One region of the Chitinophaga pollutisoli genome, then DNA from elsewhere that is predicted to be linked to it. Evidence: riboswitches for the same ligand, from Rfam matches in the RefSeq annotation. Region 1 holds a riboswitch; the other holds the start of a gene.
What was found. A riboswitch is a leader RNA that binds a small molecule or an ion and turns the genes downstream of it on or off. The one in region 1 is predicted to bind cobalamin.

Region 1 (5,460 bases):
ATTCGGTGATGTTGGCCGCGGTGCTTTCGACTACAAGCCCGCTTCCCGCGAAAGCGGCCAGCAGGGCTGTTCCTGCGATTTCGTGCGGGAAGTTTTGCCGGTTTTCGAAGAAGCAGGCGGCCATTGTTTTGTACAGGCAGTGAATGGATTTGATGGCGGCTTCTGAACGGTAGAGGTTCCGGGCGGTGCCGATGTCTTTCACCCAAACGGTGACCATGTCCATGTCGGCGAGGCTCGCCCTGATCTCAGGCTCGCTGTTGCGGACAAGCGACTCATCCGGCGATAGCACCAGCGCTTCTTCGAGGAATTGCAGGGAATGAAGGACCATGTCCATCACGAATTCATTGTCGATTTCATCCGAAGCGAAATCCGTTTCTATCCATTTTACAAGCGAGGGGTGCGTACTGCGGACGCCCTGGTAAAGGGTTTTCAGGATCCACAAATCGCTGAGCCCGCTTAAATTCTCAGGTAACATAATGGCTGAATGTTTGGGGCTGGAAAATTACCGGATTTGATGGCAGGGGCTAAGTAACCGGTTGCTAACTGCCGTTGGAGGAAGGTGGAATTACATTCCGGGGATGCGGGATGACGGGCCTCCGGGTGAAATGATCACGATAAAAAAAGCCCGGAAGCAAAAGCTCCCGGGCCTGGTTTTATTATCTGCAATGAATAATACTTACGCGCTGCAAGTTACGCAACCTTCTTCCATGGTGCATACCGCGCCTTCCACGATTTCCATTTCGGAACCGCCTTCGGCAGGTAATACGGGAACCATGTTCTGGCCGCCTTGTTTTTCCACCGTAAACTGAACGGCTTGTGCCGCAGCCTGGGTACGGAGGTAGTACATACCGGTCTTGAGGCCTTTCTTCCAGGCGTAGAAGTGCATGGAAGTGAGCTTGGAAGCGGACGGTTTGTCTACAAACAGGTTGAGGGATTGCGACTGGCAGATGAACGCGCCGCGGTCGGCCGCCATGTCGATGATCGTACGCTGCTTGATCTCCCAAACGGTTTTGTACAGTTCCTTGATATTGGAAGGGATCTCGGGGATGCCCTGGATAGAGCCGTTCGCCGCGATGATCTTGTTCTTCATATCGTTGTCCCACAGGCCGAGCTCCACGAGGTCTTTCAACAGGTGTTTGTTCACCACTACGAACTCTCCGCTCAGCACGCGGCGGGTGTAGATGTTGGAAGTATATGGCTCGAAGCACTCGTTGTTGCCCAGGATCTGGGAAGTGGAAGCGGTGGGCATGGGCGCCAGCAGCAGGGAGTTGCGCACGCCGTGCTGTTTGATTTCGGCTTTCAGGCCGGTCCAGTCCCAACGGTCGGAGGGCTGCACGTTCCACATGTCGTATTGCAGGATGCCTTTGGAAATGGGCGATCCTTCGTAGGAAGCGTATTTACCTTCAGTGATGGCGAGGTCTTTGGAAGCGGTCAGCGAAGCGAAGTAGATCGTTTCAAAGATTTCTTTGTTCAGCTGTTGCGCCTGCTCGCTTTCGAAGGGATAACGGAGGAGGAAGAACGCGTCGGCCAGGCCCTGCACGCCGAGGCCGATGGGGCGGTGGCGGAGGTTGGAGTTGCGGGCTTCATCTACCGGGTAATAATTCTGGTCGATGATCCTGTTCAGGTTGATGGTAGCCTGGTAGGTAACATCATACAGGCGTTTGTGGTCGAACTTGCCGTCGATCACGAAACGGGGCAGCGCCAGGGAAGCGAGGTTGCACACGGCGACTTCGTCTTCGGCGGTGTATTCGATGATCTCGGTGCAGAGGTTGGAGGATTTGATGGTGCCCAGGTTCTGCTGGTTGGACTTGCGGTTGGCGGAGTCTTTATACAGCAGGTAAGGCGTGCCGGTCTCGATTTGTGCGTCGAGGATAGCGAACCACAGATCCTGCGCCTTCACGGTTTTTCGCTGGCGGTTTTCGGATTCGTATTTTTCGTACAGTTTCTCGAATTCCTCGCCCCAGCAATCGGCCAGTCCGGGTGCTTCATGAGGGCAGAAGAGGCTCCAGTCGCCGTTTTCTTCCACGCGCTTCATGAACAGGTCGGGCATCCAGAGGGCGTAGAAGAGGTCGCGGGCGCGCATTTCTTCTTTACCGTGGTTCTTGCGCAGGTCCAGGAACTCGAACACGTCGGCGTGCCAGGGCTCCAGGTAGATGGCGAATGCGCCTTTGCGCTTGCCGCCGCCCTGGTCCACGTACCGTGCGGTGTCGTTGAACACGCGCAGCATGGGGATGATGCCGTTGGAAGTACCGTTGGTACCGCTGATGTAGGAGCCGGTAGCCCGGATGTTATGGATGCTGAGGCCGATGCCGCCTGCGCTCTGGGAGATCTTGGCGGTCTGCTTCAGGGTGTCGTAAATGCCATCGATGCTGTCGCCCTTCATGGTCAGCAGGAAGCAGGAGCTCATCTGCGGTTTGGGGGTGCCGGCGTTGAACAGGGTGGGCGTGGCATGCGTGAACCAGCGCTCGCTCATCAGCTCGTAAGTTTTGATGGCGGAGTCGATGTCTTCTTTGTGGATGCCAACGGCCACGCGCATGAACATGTGCTGCGGGCGCTCGGCGATCTTGCCGTCCACTTTCAGGAGGTAAGAGCGTTCCAGCGTTTTGAAACCGAAGTAATCGAATGCGAAGTCGCGGTCGTAAATGATGGTGGAGTCGAGGATCTCCGCGTTCTTTTTGATGATCTCCCATACGTCGTCGCCCAGCAGGCCGGCGTTTTTACCGGTCTTGGGGTCCACATATTCGTACAGTTTCTTCATCGTTTTGGAGAACGACTTCAGAGTATTTTTATGCAGGTTGCTCACCGCGATGCGGGAAGCGAGCTGCGCGTAGTCCGGGTGCTTGGTTGTCAGGGACGCTGCGGTTTCCGCGGCGAGGTTGTCGAGCTCGCTGGTGGTAACGCCGTCATACAATCCCTGGATCACTTTCTTCGCTACATCTATTGAATCAACGTATTCCGGCGCAAGTCCGTAACACAGCTTCTCTACCCTTGCCGTAATCTTGTCGAACTTGACAGTTTCTTTTCTGCCGTCTCTTTTTATAACGAACATAGTGTGGTGAATTTAGTGGGTGAAAAAATTGAATATGGCTGATTGAGGTTATGTGAATTGACTAGAAATCTTCGTCGAGGCTGAAGGTTTGTGTTCCTTTTTCGCCCATTACGCCGGCTTTCTGGTAGTCGCCCACGCGTTTTTCGAAGAAGTTGGTTTTGCCCTGGAGCGAGATCATTTCCATGAAATCGAAGGGGTTGGCGCTGTTGTAGATTTTGCTGCAACCGAGTGCCACGAGCCATCTGTCGGCTACGAATTCGATATATTGTTTCATGAGATCGGCGTTCATTCCGATGAGCGCTGCGGGGAGGGCTTCGGTGATGAATTCTTTCTCGATGGAAACGGCGTCGGAGATGATTTCGTGTACCTGTTTTTCGCTCATTTTGCCTTCGAGCATGGAATACAGCAGGCAGGCGAATTCGCAGTGGAGGCCTTCGTCGCGGGAGATCAGCTCGTTGGAGAAGGTGAGCCCGGGCATGAGGCCGCGTTTTTTCAACCAGAAGATGGAGCAGAAGGAGCCGGAGAAGAAGATGCCTTCCACGGCGGCGAATGCCACGAGGCGTTCCGCGAAGGTGCCGTTCTCGATCCAGCGGAGGGCCCATTCGGCTTTTTTCTTCACGGCCGGCACGGTTTCTATGGCGTGGAAAAGACGATCCTTTTCAACGGGGTCTTTCACATATGTATCGATGAGCAGGGCATAGGTTTCGGAGTGGATGTTTTCCATCATGATCTGGAAACCATAGAAGCAGCGGGCTTCGGGGATCTGCACTTCGCTCATGAAGTTAACGGCCAGGTTCTCGTTCACGATCCCGTCGGACGCGGCGAAGAATGCCAGTACGTGGGTGATGAAGTGGCGTTCGCCGTCGTTCAGTTTGGCCCAGTCGGCCAGGTCGCCCGACAGGTCGATTTCCTCGGCGGTCCAGAAGCTGGCTTCGTGGCGTTTGTACTGTTCCCAGATGGCGGGGTAGTTGATAGGCAGGAGTACGAACCTGTCTTTGTTTTCCTTCAGTAGTATCTCGTTCTCGTTATTCATACAATTTTTTTTATATGGTTAACCAGTTATAGTTGCCAATATTGAACGTGATTCGAAGGGTGACGGAGGTCCGTTATCCTCGTAAGGAAGGTAGCAGGGGCCATCAGCCAATACCTTGAATCGCGAAGGTTATGACGTTGTCCGATGTGCTGGCAGGTCTCCTGGCTATCCCTTGCCGGGCGGGCCTTCCCGCTCCGTTTTGAGGCGAAGCAGTGGCAGTTTGAAGAAACCGGCATTACAGGGGGTTACAGTAGCGCGTCTGCCCGTGATTCTCACACAGTTCCCTTTTAATTCCTTTCGTCGGAAACGTTCGGAAGCCAGCACAACGTTGTCAAGAACTGTGTGCAAATGTAATGATCAAACCCCCTGAACAAACTCATAAGTTACCCCCATATGTGGATAAAGAACTGAACAACTTTGGAAATCGCGCAGGGTAGCCATTCAGCGGCTTTTACACATCTAAAAGCAGGTTTTTGGTATAAAGATTAAGCACAATGTGTTGATTTGCTGGCACATATTAACGCAGGATAAATGTTTGTCGTTCCGGAGATTGGAAACCAATATTTTGTACATAGTCAGAAATAAGTATTCTTTTTGAATCCCAAAAGGCTTCGTATGACCGCAACCGGAAGTATAACGACAGGAGTCCTCATTTGCAATCGCTTGCATAAAGAACGGACAGCAATATGGTGAAAAAACAGGATTTCAATGTGAAGATCATATCAGGAATGCGTCGCTTCGTCCCGTAACTTGCATATCTACGTTATTAAATTCCGCGGATGGAGCAGTTGTTGGAAAGAATCGCGAAGAACAGTGACCAGTTGGCTTTCGGCCAGCTCTTTTCCTATTACAGCGACCGCCTCATTTATTTCGCCACCGCCCTCGTGCGCTCCCGCGAAGAAGCCGAAGAAGTAGTGGCCGATGTGTTCGTCAAACTCTGGCAACAACGCGCCCGCCTCCTGGACATCCATTACTTCCAAACATACCTTTACACCGCAGTCCGCAATACCGCCCTGAACCACACCTCCCGTTCCGTTATTCCTTACGAAGAGCTGGAAGACCAGCACGCCACGCTCATGCCCTGCGTCGTATCTCCCGAAGAATCCCTCATCAGCCGCGAAAACCTGCGCCAGATCGAGCAGGCGGTCAATGAACTGCCGCTGCGCTGCCGGCTTATTTTCAAACTGGTGAAGGAAGACGGCCTTTCGTACCGCGAAGTGGCGGAAGTACTCGATATATCCATCAATACGGTGAACGCCCAGATCACCATCGCGCTGAAGAAACTGGGGTCGGCCATCGACCTGCGTAAACCATTCCGCTTACCACTTGCGCGCAAATAATTATTTTTTAAAAAAATTTCCGACTGTCTTAACTGGAC
Region 2 (5,460 bases), 1.9 Mb from region 1:
GATTTCTTCCGCTTCCATACCAAACCAGGAAGAAATACTGTCCATAACGAAATACGCGGGCAATACAAGGATGACCGGCAATTGCCTGCGCGACCGCTGGTTGCGCAACTGCGCTGAAAGTTCGTTGAGATAAGGGAATGGCAGCTTCAGATCGGCGATCACCAGGTCGTAATCATACGTCCTCAATAGCATGGCCGCTTCTTTTCCGTTATAGGCGAGATCTGCATGGTGCCCTTCTTTCTGAATAATTAACTCTACGACATGAATCATTAATAAATCATCTTCAATAACCAATATCCTTTTCATATACGATCACTATTACCCACTGCAGCACAGGCATACGACGGCCTGCCGCGAAACGCGTTGACTTTTTTGATCTATGCTGCTAAAGTGGAAGTTCAATAAAAACTGAGGCGACTATACAGGTATACGTCTGATCTTTTATATGGCTTTACGATAATGTTCAATCTACTAGGTATAAGCCGTTACGACCCTCACTTTGCATATACTGTGCCAAAACAGCCATTGGTTAATGAGCGTTAACAAACATGATGATAATAGGATTTGATGTCAGGCATTCCTATCTTTGACCCGAGTTCTTTACCCGATTCATTCTTTCCATAGTGCGGTAAGCGGCCAACGCCGCTTTTAAAAAGGAACCGTGTGCAAATCACGGGCTGTCGCGCAACTGTAAGTGACTGTCAAAGTTACCGCCCACCAAGTTCATTGTCCTGACCTGAACAGGATGAGAAGAACGGCGGTAATGTTACAAGCCAGGATACTTGCCCGCTATGTAAGATCATGCTTTCGCGATTTGAAGCAATGGTCAGGACGCATTGTGGGCAAGCTATGCCCCGTTATGCCGTTCCGTGCCTTTTCCAATTCCTGAAAGCATACGAAAACCGTAAGGAGCATTAAGTCTCTTAATGTTTTAAAAGTTTTATGCGTATGCTTAAACACACCCTCGGCTACCCGCGCATGGGAGCCCGCCGCCAGCTGAAGAAAGCTTGCGAAGATTACTGGCAGCGCCGCATCGGCCGCCAGGAATTATTTGTGACCGCACAACGCCTGCAGGAAGAACAATGGCGCCTGCAGGAAGCCGCGGGGATGGACCTCATCCCCTGCAATGATTTCAGTTTCTACGACCACGTTCTCGACACTACGCTCCTCGTTGGCGCCATCCCCGACCGTTATGCCCCGGTGGTAACCGACCTGCCGCAGAACACTGAAGCCGACCTCGCCTTTGCCATGGCCCGCGGTTACCAGGAACACGGCCTGGACCTCACCGCAATGGAAATGACCAAGTGGTTCGACACGAATTACCATTACATCGTGCCCGAATTCCGCGCCAACCAACAGTTCAGGTTATTTTCCAACAAAGTGTTCAATGCGTTCGATGCCGCCAGGCATATGCTCAATGCCACGCCCAAGCCGGTGTTGGTGGGCCCCGTGTCGTACCTGCTGCTGGGCAAGGAAAAAGACCCCGGGTTCCATCGGCTCGAACTGCTGCCCCGGCTGCTCCCCGTTTACATTGAAGCCCTGCAACGCCTGCACAACATGGGCGCAAAATGGGTGCAGCTCGATGAGCCCTTCCTCGCCACTGACCTCCCCGCCGGCGCCGCAGATGCCTACCGATACGCCTACACGGAAATCGCGAAGCATTGCAAAGGCCTCCGCACGATGGTAACCACTTACTTCGAAGGGCTGCGCGATAACATGTCCCTGGCCACATCGCTGGGCGTGTGTTGCCTGCATGTGGACCTCGTCCGCGATCCGGGCCAGCTTGGTGATTTGTTGCCGATGTTGCCGGAGAAGCTGTCGTTGTCGCTCGGCGTTGTTGACGGGCGCAACATCTGGAAGAATGATTACGGACGCTCGCTTGGGTTGATCCGCCAGGCGGTGGATACGTTGGGGGAAGACCGCGTGATGATCGCGCCGTCGTGCTCCCTGCTGCACACGCCCACCGATCTCGAACTGGAAACCGCGTTGGATGAGGAGCTGCGTTCCTGGATGGCGTTCGCCAGACAGAAGCTGCAGGAAGTGGCGGAGCTTGAACAGGTATTCCACGGTGATACCGGCTTATGGGAGAAGAACAATGCCGCCATCGCCGCGAGGGCCGCATCTTCCCGCATTCACAAACCCTCCGTGAAAGCGCGCACCGCCGCCATCACCGAACGCGACGCGCAGCGGACTTCGGCATTCCCGCAGCGGCAATCCCTCCAGCAGCAGCGCTTCCGGTTACCCATGTATCCGACCACAACCATCGGATCATTCCCACAGACCACGGACATCCGATCGCTGCGCGCGGCTTTCAAAAAAGGCAATCTCACGGCGGAACAATATGACGCCGCGCTGGAATCAGCGACCCGGGAAGCGATCAGGCTGCAGGAAGATATCGGGCTGGATGTGCTGGTGCACGGCGAATTCGAGCGCAACGATATGGTGGAATATTTCGGAGAGAAGCTCGAAGGTTTCGCCTTCACGCAGCATGGATGGGTGCAGAGCTACGGCAGCCGCTGTGTAAAGCCGCCCGTGATCTACGGCGACGTAAGCCGGGAGCGGGATATGACCGTTCGATGGTCGGAGTTTGCGCAATCGTGCACCGCGTTGCCGATGAAGGGAATGCTCACCGGGCCGGTGACTATTTTGCAATGGTCGTTCGTCCGCGACGACCAGCCCCGTTCCGAAACCGCGGCGCAGATCGCGCTGGCGATCCGGGATGAAGTGGTAGCGCTTGAAGCGGCGGGGATCGGGATCATCCAGATCGACGAGCCCGCTATCCGGGAAGGTTTGCCGATCCGGTGTGCCGACCGCGAAGCGTATCTCGGCTGGGCGGTGAGCGCGTTCCGCGTATCGGCGTCGGGCGTGAAGGATGAAACGCAGATCCACACGCATATGTGTTACAGTGATTTCAATGATATCATCCGGCACATTGCCGCGATGGATGCGGATGTGATTACGATTGAAACGTCGCGGTCGCAGATGGAGTTGCTGGAAGCGTTTGCGGATTATAGATATCCCAACGAGATAGGTCCCGGTGTGTACGACATCCATTCGCCGCGGGTGCCGGGTACGGCGGAGATGGAAGCGCTGTTGCTGAAAGCCGCCGAATACCTGCCGGCGCGCAATATATGGGTGAATCCGGATTGCGGGTTGAAAACGCGGAAGTGGCCTGAAACGGAAGCCGCGCTCCGTAATATGGTCAGCGCCGCGAAAGCGGTGAGGGCCGGGGTGAAGGAAACGGTATAATATGAAATAGCCGCGCTGGAAACAGCGCGGCCTCTTTTCAGCTTCATTGATAAGACCGGATTGCTCCAGCCATACCATCTCTTCATTAGAAGCTTCTTTCGTATGTTGAAGGCCGCACCGGTGCATCCGTTGGCGGCCTTTTTTTGGCTTATATTCCCCCTACGCCCCGGTACTTATGGTAAGGCCGGTACCCCAGCCATTTGGCGATCCTGGCCATGAAGCGGAATAACCATTTCTGCAGGATTACGGGCATGCCTGCGAGGTAGCAGTGATCCGGGTAGCGGTGCAGGGTGGTGGCCAGTTGCAGGAAGCAGGCTTGCCCCTGGCGGTTGAGGGCGCCTTTTTGCGACAGCGACCATAACGTTTCCAGAATGCATTCCCACTGCATGGCGGGCGCGATTTCATATGTGAAATGAAGGGATTCCGACCGGCTGCCATTCCGCCATGCATGCGGGGTGCCGGGAGGAACGATCACCTGTTCGCCGGCGTGGTACATCCGCGCGGTGCGGCCCGTTTCCATCCAGAGGCTGCCGGAATGGACCATGAACCTTTCTTCCTGCAGCGGATGCCGGTGCCGGAGGGAGCCGCAGGCGCTTTCCATTCCCGGGCCCGCCACCACCGCGATCTGCAGGTAGGCGCCGCCGGTGCTGGCGTGCGTCTGGAGGAAGGTAAACTGCTCCTGGTTGTAAGGGTTGAATATAACGGATCCCTGCCGTACCATGTAGCTGCGGTTTTTGAGGTCTGAGTACGGCAGCAAAAGTAAGTGCGGCAAAAGGTTTGCCGCACTGGTAGTATTACTTAAATATCTGGGTAATGGTACTTACGATTTGTCCATCGCGCGCCAGACGAGCGCTGCTGCGATGCCGCCGACGATGGGCGCGACAATGAAGAGCCAGAGCTGAGACAAGGCCGCGCCGCCCGCAAAGATCGCGGGGCCGAGGCTGCGGGCGGGGTTCACGGAAGTTCCCGTAATGGGAATGCAGAAGAGGTGAATGCAGGTAAGGGTAAGACCGATCGCTACACCCGCAGTGGTGCCGTTGCCCCATTTGCCCGTTGCGCCGAAAATCACGAAGAGGAAGAGAAAGGTAAGAACGGCTTCAGCAATGAAGGCGGATGCGGTGTTGTAGCCCGCTCCATAACCTTCGCCCCATCCGTTGGATCCCAGGGCCCATTCGCCCGCCTGCCAGCCGGGAAGGCCTTTTTGGATGGTCCATAACACCCATGCGGCTACGATAGCGCCAACGCATTGGGCGATGATGTACCCCAGTGCATCCGCCGCCTTGATCTTGCCGGCGGTCAGCATGGCCAGGGTAATGGCCGGGTTGATATGGCAGCCGGAGATCCCGCCGATCGCATAACACATCACCAGCACCGCCAGCCCGAACGCAAATGCGATCCCCAGCAGCCCGATCCCCGCAGGCCCGGATGCACTTACCCCCGATACCACGGCCGCGCCGCAGCCAAAGAATACCAAAGCAAATGTGCCGATCATCTCGGCAAAATACCTGGTGGAAGACTTGATTTCCATGTGGGTTTGTTTTAGTTACCTATAAATACAAACCAACCCCGGCGATTGTTGTTCTCAGAAACCCGTTTTGCTCCCGCCCGTAGCCTCGATCGCGAACCGCAACAAGCTGTTCTTCCCCGAAAGCGATAATTTCCGCGTAATGTTCATCCGGTGATTGCTCACCGTTTTTTCACTGATATGCAACTCCTCCGCGATCTCTTTGCTCGTCTTATAAGCCGCCACCAGGTGGATGATGCGGAATTCGGATGGGGTGAGCGTCGCCAGCATGTCGCCCGCGCCGGTAGCCGTCTTGTGCTTCTGGCGCAATAGGTAAGTCGACATCTCCGGGCTGATGTACGCATTGCCTTCCGTAACCGATTGTATCGCATGAATAATGTCCACCACGGCGTTCTCTTTCAATACATATCCCAGGATACCGATCTCCAGCGCTTTCATGAATGCGTCTTTCACCTTGTGCATGGTGAGCAGGATGATAGGCATCTCGGGTTTCGTAAGCAGGATTTCTTCCGCCGCCTGCAAGCCGTTCAGCTGGGGCATGTCGATGTCGAGGATCACCACGTCCGGATGCTTGGAACGTACGCCTTCTACTGCTTCCCTGCCGTTGGCGGCCTGGTAAATGACGCGGTAATTGCCGCCGGATTCGATCACTTCGCGGAGGCCTTTGAGGAAAATCGGGTGGTCGT

Region 2: linked by a shared signal. The riboswitch ahead of metE (5-methyltetrahydropteroyltriglutamate--homocysteine S-methyltransferase) and the one ahead of WJU16_RS07105 (ribonucleoside-diphosphate reductase small subunit) in region 1 are both predicted to bind cobalamin.

What each region holds. Positions count from the first base shown of each region.
Region 1 is NZ_CP149822.1:1,745,742-1,751,201, reverse strand. Features, by position in the region: gene WJU16_RS07115 (hypothetical protein) at 1-475, opposite strand, end outside; gene WJU16_RS07110 (ribonucleoside-diphosphate reductase subunit alpha) at 677-3,049, opposite strand; gene WJU16_RS07105 (ribonucleoside-diphosphate reductase small subunit) at 3,111-4,082, opposite strand; cobalamin riboswitch at 4,216-4,419, opposite strand; gene WJU16_RS07100 (RNA polymerase sigma-70 factor) at 4,862-5,422, shown strand.
Region 2 is NZ_CP149822.1:3,647,791-3,653,250, forward strand. Features, by position in the region: gene WJU16_RS15255 (response regulator) at 1-306, opposite strand, end outside; cobalamin riboswitch at 609-805, shown strand; gene metE (5-methyltetrahydropteroyltriglutamate--homocysteine S-methyltransferase) at 949-3,249, shown strand; gene WJU16_RS15265 (cupin domain-containing protein) at 3,398-3,970, opposite strand; gene aqpZ (aquaporin Z) at 4,070-4,777, opposite strand; gene WJU16_RS15275 (response regulator transcription factor) at 4,832-5,460, opposite strand, start outside.